Regions from separate parts of the Chryseobacterium nakagawai genome, predicted to be linked through region 2. Evidence: riboswitches for the same ligand, from Rfam matches in the RefSeq annotation. Region 2 holds a riboswitch; the other holds the start of a gene.
What was found. Region 2 has a riboswitch for cobalamin ahead of EL260_RS02870 (TonB-dependent receptor plug domain-containing protein). Riboswitches for the same ligand answer to the same signal wherever they lie in the genome.
Positions count from the first base shown of each region.

Region 1: linked by a shared signal. The riboswitch ahead of EL260_RS08835 (T9SS type A sorting domain-containing protein) and the one ahead of EL260_RS02870 (TonB-dependent receptor plug domain-containing protein) in region 2 are both predicted to bind cobalamin.

Region 1 covers NZ_LR134386.1:1,919,355-1,923,085, forward strand. The annotation lists gene clpP (ATP-dependent Clp endopeptidase proteolytic subunit ClpP) at 100-786, shown strand; gene EL260_RS08835 (T9SS type A sorting domain-containing protein) at 874-1,989, opposite strand; cobalamin riboswitch at 2,056-2,247, opposite strand; gene EL260_RS08840 (esterase-like activity of phytase family protein) at 2,505-3,731, shown strand, end outside.
Region 2 covers NZ_LR134386.1:635,056-638,786, forward strand. The annotation lists gene EL260_RS02860 (MbnP family protein) at 1-309, shown strand, start outside; gene EL260_RS02865 (cytochrome-c peroxidase) at 326-1,345, shown strand; cobalamin riboswitch at 1,476-1,662, shown strand; gene EL260_RS02870 (TonB-dependent receptor plug domain-containing protein) at 1,776-3,731, shown strand, end outside.

The DNA of each region.
Region 1 (3,731 bases), 1.3 Mb from region 2:
TAATTACAGATTCTATGACAAAAAGTCCTATAAAATTTTAGGAATAAATATTGTAATTTAAACGTTGAAAATAGTATTAAAATAATACATAATATAAATATGGACATTAAAAAGGAATTCAGAGATTTCTCTGTAAAACATTTAGGAAACAACGGTCTGGCTACCGATCAGTATATGGGAATGTATGGCCCAACGAATCTTACTCCATACATCATGGAAGAAAGAAGACTAAACGTTGCTCAGATGGACGTTTTCTCTCGTTTGATGATGGACAGAATTATCTTTTTAGGAACAGGAATTGACGATCAGGTAGCGAATATCGTTACTGCTCAGCTTTTATTCTTAGAAAGTGCAGATCCGTCTAAAGATATTCAGATCTACATCAATTCTCCTGGGGGTAGTGTGTATGCAGGATTAGGTATTTATGACACCATGCAGATCATTAAGCCTGATGTAGCAACAATCTGTACAGGTATAGCTGCTTCAATGGGAGCTGTATTATTGGTGGCAGGAGAAAAAGGAAAGCGCTCTGCACTTAAACACTCAAGAGTTATGATTCACCAGCCTTCAGGAGGAGCTCAGGGAGTTGCTTCTGATATGGAAATCAACTTAAGAGAGATGTTGAAATTGAAGCAGGAGCTTTATGACATTATCGCTCTTCATTCAGGGCAGACTTATGAGTGGGTAGAGAAATCTTCCGATAGAGATTACTGGATGACTTCTGAAGAAGCTAAAAACTTTGGAATGGTAGATGAGGTTTTACAGAGATCTACAGAAAAAAAATAATTGATTGTATAATCATATTGAAAAAACGCATCCAATTTGGATGCGTTTTTTGTTTGACTGCGAATGCACATATTTTTATATTCATTTTTACTTCTTCACAACCTTATGCACTGTAGAACCATTTTGGGTTTTAACCTCAACCCAATAGATTCCGGTATTTAAGGCTTTAAGATTAATTTTTGTTGCTTGTGAAGTCATTATTTTCTGCCCTAAAGAAGAATAAATATTTACTTCTTTCACCTTTTCAGAACTTTCAATCTGAATAAAATCACTCGTTGGATTAGGATAAATATTGAATAAGGCCTTTTTATTTACAGAAGAGACGGATAATGTAGCGTTACTTGCCTCAGTAGGAGTGAAAGGTCTTCTTTCTCCGAAGCTTAATCCCAACCAGCTATTGTTACCCAATTGTATCTGGCTAAGATCATTCTTTTTCTGCCAGCTGGAAAGATCTTTTCCTGTATATAATTTCCAGTTTTCTGCTCCAGAGTTGTTTCCCGTAAAGGCATTTAATGACAGACTGGAAATTTGATTATTGCCAGAAGTGAAATTGAAATATGAAGCTTGGGATTGAATTAGCTGTAAAGCCTGTTCCGCTGTTATACTGCCATTATATTGAATTCCAAAAACGAAGGAGTTGGCTTCACCATGAGAGTTATTGGTTCCAAAATCTACAACAACAAGACTTTTATTAGTTCCTGTACCAATCCAATTGGTAATTTGAGATGAGGTATACCATTGGGAGCTGTAAGCCGGTACAGGCGCTGATGGTGGAGTGTCGATTTCATCAATACCATAGGTAATACCAAACCACAATCCATCTGTTAAAGCAGTGTAACCTACACCATTATTTTGATTGGACATATTCCCGGCATTGAGACCAGACCAGGTAATCCAGTAATCATCTGTGCTTGGAGTGTGGTGATTGTAGGCAAAACTGTACAGAAACCCTGAAGGGATATCAGCCTCTATTGTAGGTTCTGCCGCCGCAATAGCGTTAATCATGTCTTCCGCCATTAAATTATTACCATCAAAACGATAGCCCCACGCATAAGAGGCAGGTGTATTGTTATCATTGAAATCGGCTATGAAATAAGCCTTTTTAGAACCGGTTCCTACCCAAAACTTAATGTCGTTTTCAGTGAATTGAGCAAAGAATAACTGCATAAAAAGCAGCAAGAAAAAAAGAGAGATTTTTCTCATAATATAATTAAATTAAAGTTTTATTCCCGAAACTTATTTATTGACAGGATGATCTTTAATCCTGAAATTAAATGGGTCTTCAAGGCAGGTCTCCTGGCTCGCATCCTATAGCAGACCTTCCCAGACTTTGGAGTCCAGTGGTATCGTATAGCTACAGGTAAAACAGCTTACAGTTGCGGGTACAGCTCAAGATTTGAATAATATTCTCACTTGATTCCCTATAGTGAACAGTGTTCAACCTTAAAAACGGTGCAAATATATCATATAAATTTTTGATGTCTGTTTTGTGAATTATATAGCAATGGTCAGCTTTTTCTGATGTTGAATTATATTTTTAATAATGGGTTTTATTGATTGATAATAAATTGAGTTTTAATTTTGAATTTTCGAAGTTAAATTTCAATTTTTGTTGTTTATATTGAATTAATCTCAAAGTTATATTGTTAAAATACAATTATCATTACATTCAAGATCAGTTTATAATCAAGTTATACTTTCGCGCCATAAAAGTTAATATGAAAAAACTACTATTATCTGTTTTGATGATGGCTTCATTATGGTCATGCAGCAAAGATGATGACAACAATGTAAATAACCAGGATATTAATTATTCTAAGCTTCCGCAGGAGTTTCCGTTTTCAAAAATGGTAACAATAAACGGAGTAGATGTTATTAATGGTGGATTTGGATCAGGCGCAGCCGCCCATCCTACAAGAAAAGGAGAGTTTTATGTCATTACAGACCGTGGCCCGAACACTGATTACCTAAACGGAAAAAAGTTTTTAACCCCCAACTTTACACCAACTATAATGCATTTTAAAATTAATGCAGAAGGGAATGTGGAAGTCATTAAATATATTAAACTTAAAAATCCATCAGGACAACCTATTACAGGACTTCCAAACCCAGTAGGAATGGGAAGTACAGGTGAAGTAGCTTACGATGCAGCAGGAAATGTTCTGGGTACAGATAAATATGGTTTAGATAGTGAAAGTATTGTAGCAGCACCCGATGGTACATTTTGGGTTTCTGATGAATATGGACCACATATTGTTCATTATAATGCTGATGGAGTAGAGCTGGAAAGAATAAGCCCGATTGGGGTAAATACAGGAAACAGAAAATTACCTGCAGTTTTAGCTAAAAGAAGAGCTAACAGAGGAATGGAAGGTCTTTGTATGACTCCGGACGGAAAAACATTGGTAGGAACCATACAATCAATGATGTTTGTCCCATCAAAGGCGTTGGCAACAAATACAACCTTAACGAGAATTGTAACTTTCGATATCAATACTGGACAAACGAAACAATACCTATATAAACAAGATGGTGGAGCTTCTGATTCGGTTTGTGATATTACAGCATTAGGTAATAATGAATTCCTTGTCATTGAAAGAGATGGTAACTTCGGAACACAGGGCGGAATTAAAAAAGTATACAGAATCAATCTAAATGATGCAACAGATGTAAACGGAACCGATCTTGCAGCGGTAGATGGGATGAAGGTAAACGGAAAAGCACTGGAGCAATGTACATGGGATGAGCTTACCAATGCAGGAATTAAACCTGTTTCTAAAAAAATAGCTGTAGATCTGGTGGCAAAACTAGGTTATGAACATGATAAATTTGAAGGAATTGTTTATTTAGGAAATAATAAGCTGGCCGTTTTCAATGATGATGATTTTGGAGTAGTAGATGACGGAAACGGGAATCCTAAAGCAAAAATACTGCCTAAAACGGGA
Region 2 (3,731 bases):
AGTACCATAAAAGGATCAGAAGGTAATTTTACCCAGGGAGTAGATGCGTATAGAGATGTCACTTTAGATCTTTCCCAACATGCTATCGTGGGTAGCAAAGCGCCTAAAATTATTATTAAAGCAGATTTTGATAAATTGTTGACGGGGAAAATCAATACGATTGTATTGGTTACGGGAACAGGATCAGATGGCAATGCTACTCCGAATATTCATACTGCTAACCAAATGGTAAAATTTGTTGATAACCTCGGTGGAAACGGTTCAAGTGATATTTCCGGAATGTTTTCAGTGAGTGCTGTTGAAAACTAAACTTCTTTCTGCTGCAATGAAAAAAGGATTAAGCATTTTAGCCATTATTATTCTGTTAATATCTTGTAATAACGATCGTTACGAACCTATTTCTGGCGATAATCCACAGATTTCGCTCAATATTCCGTCTGGATTTCCGGAACTAAACAATTCGGTGAACTCTAACAGACCTACAAAATATGGAGTAGAGTTGGGGGAAAAATTATTTAATGAGAAAAGGCTGAGTGCAGATAATAGTATTTCCTGCTCCAGTTGTCATATACAAGGAAATGCCTTTGCAGATCATAATGCACAGGGAATAGGAATTCAGAATAGAGTAGGATTGCGAAATGTTCCTGCTATTCAGAACATGCTCTTTATGAAGTTTTATAATTGGGATGGCAATATCCTTCAATTGGAGAATCAACCCTTAGTTCCTATTATCACTCATGAAGAAATGGGTTCTTCTATTCTGGAGGTGATAGGCAAAATAAGAGATGATATGATGTATAAAGATCTGTTCCGAAAAGCCTTTGGAGACGAAACCATTACTGCTGAAAGAATTTATAAAAGTATTGCACAGTATGAGTACACCCTGATTTCTGCTAATAGCAAATATGATAAGGTAAAAAGAAAAGGAGGAGAAACTTTCACAGAAAATGAAGCCTTGGGATATCAGACTTTTCAACAGAAATGTGTGAGTTGTCATAATACAGAATTATTTACCGATCAGAGTTTCAGAAATATCGGGTTTCCTGTAAATCCGGATACCAATGAGGCGGGACGGGGAAGAGTTACCGGTATTCCAGCAGATTATATGAGCTTCAGAGTTCCTTCTTTAAGAAATGTAGAATATACGGCTCCTTATGGAAGCTATGGCCAGTTCCCAACATTAAGGGCAGTCCTTGATTATTTTGATAAAGGGGTTCTATCTGCAGATAATCTTGATCCTGTTTTTAAAAATAATGGAAACAGAATTCCTCTCTCAGAGCAGGAAAAGACCAATCTTATCCTGTTTCTGAAAACACTGAGCGATCGTGAATTTGTGAAAAAATAATCATTGCTAAAAACAGAAAAACTCAGTAAAAATTGATTGTTTAAATCCCGTTACAATGTAGCGGGATTTTTCATGTTTATTGATTGATAATCATTTTGTTCTGCATACCATCGTATCTGGTGGGAATTTTATATCTTTGCCGGAATTTGGTGAGCCATAATAAGCTCTTAAAAGGGAATCCGGTGAAAATCCGGAACAGACCCGCTGCTGTAAGCTCCACACCAAAGTTTTTGAAAAATAGATCCACTGTTTTTAGGAATGGGAAGGATTTCAAAAACGGAGTAAGTCAGAAGACCTGCCAGAAATAATAAACGTTTGACGCTTTCGTGGAATAAAGCTTAGGACAACAATGATTTTGTGCAGTGACAGCTGTGCTTTGTCGTTGCTTTTCTTATATCCATTAGCGTCATCATGATCCATGAATGAGCTAATGATAGCAAAACTAACTACATTTCAATTCCATAAAATTGTTTTCACGGCATTCGTGTTTACCTCACAATTCCTGTTTTCTCAGACTCATAAAAAAGACAGTATTAAAGGAGAAGCTATAAAGACTGTCAATATTTACAAAAAGAATTTTAAAGAAATCCTTCCTGCTCAGGTCTTACAAGGCGAAGAGCTTGAACGGCTCAACAGTCATTCTGTTGCTGATGCACTGAGATATTTTGCCGGAGTTCAGATTAAAGATTATGGCGGAATGGGTGGTTTGAAGACGGTCAATATCCGAAGTATGGGAAGTCAGCATGTAGGTGTTTTCTATGATGGAATCCAATTAGGGAATGCTCAGAACGGATTGGTAGACTTAGGAAGGTATTCTTTGGATGATCTTGAAGAAATCTCATTGTACAACGGTCAGAAAAGTGAAATTTTCCAGCCTGCCAAAGATTTCGGGTCATCGGGATCCATTTATTTACAACCCAAAACACCAACATTCACCGGCGGTAAGAAAACCAATCTTCTGATCAGAGCAAAAAGTGCTTCTATTGATTTATTTAATCCTTCCTTCCGTTTAGAACAAAAAATTTCAAAAAGAATTTCAGCAAGCGCCAGTGCAGAATTTCTCCAAAGTGATGGCCTTTACAAATTTTACTATGGTAGGAAATTCCCAAACGGTACTACAGCAGCTGATACCATTTCCAAAAGATATGATTCCGATATTAAGGCAAAGCGTTTTGAAACCGCTATTAATGGAACTTTAAATAACGGAAGCTGGAATATCCGTGGATACGGTTATATTTCAAACCGTGGTATTCCGGCACCTATTGTAAAGAAGCGTTTTAAAGCAAGAGGTGCAAGAATGCTTGATGAAAACTATTTTGTACAGGCCAATTTCAGAAAAAAGCTGTTTCCTAAGCTTGAAACTCAGCTGAAGGCGAAGTTTGCTTATGATTATACTTATTTTAATGATACAGTATTATCTCAGGCAGTTTATCCCGCAAAAAATACCTATATCCAACGGGAGGTTTATCTTTCATCTTCCAATATTTATACAATCAATTCAAATTGGGATGTGAGTTTAAGTGGGGACTTTCAGTATAATAATCTTGATGCTGATTTACGTGAATTTTCTTATCCTACGCGTTATACAACTCTTGTTGCATTGGCTACAACCTATCAGTGGAACAGATTTAAATTCTTAGGAAGCCTTTTAGGGACATTTACCTTTGAGGAGGTAAGAATGAACAAGCGACCTGATGACAGAAGAGAATTTACACCAGCCTTCTTTATGAGCTACCAGCCGACTTCAATACCGGAACTTACGCTTAGGGCATTCTATAAAAATATCTTCAGATTACCAACTTTTAATGATCTGTATTATACCAGCGTAGGAAATACTTATCTGCAACCCGAGTTTACCCATCAGTATGATGTAGGGTTTACGTATCAGAAAAAATACGATCATTCTTTATTTAAAGGACTTTATATAAAAGTAGATGGATATTATAACAAGGTAACAGATAAAATTGTTGCTGTCCCTACTACCAATATGTTTAGATGGATGATGCTGAACCTTGGAAAGGTCGAAATCATCGGAACAGACGTGAACATTCAGACCGAATTAATGTTTGGAGATGTAAAAGTTAAACCATTATTAGCATATACCTACCAGAGAGCGAAAGATAAAACGATTAGTGAAGGGAAGACAGAAACCTATTATGGACAACAAATCCCTTATACACCCAGGCATAGTGGATCTTTTACCTTAATGGCCGACTATAAAGACTGGAGCTTCAACTACAGTACAATTTATGTAGGAGAAAGATATGATGGGCAGCTGGATAATATTCAGTACAATTTTATTCAGCCCTGGTATACCCACGATCTTTCTGTTCAGAGAAAATTGAGACTGGCAGGGCATCCTTTTAAAATCAACCTTGAAATGAAC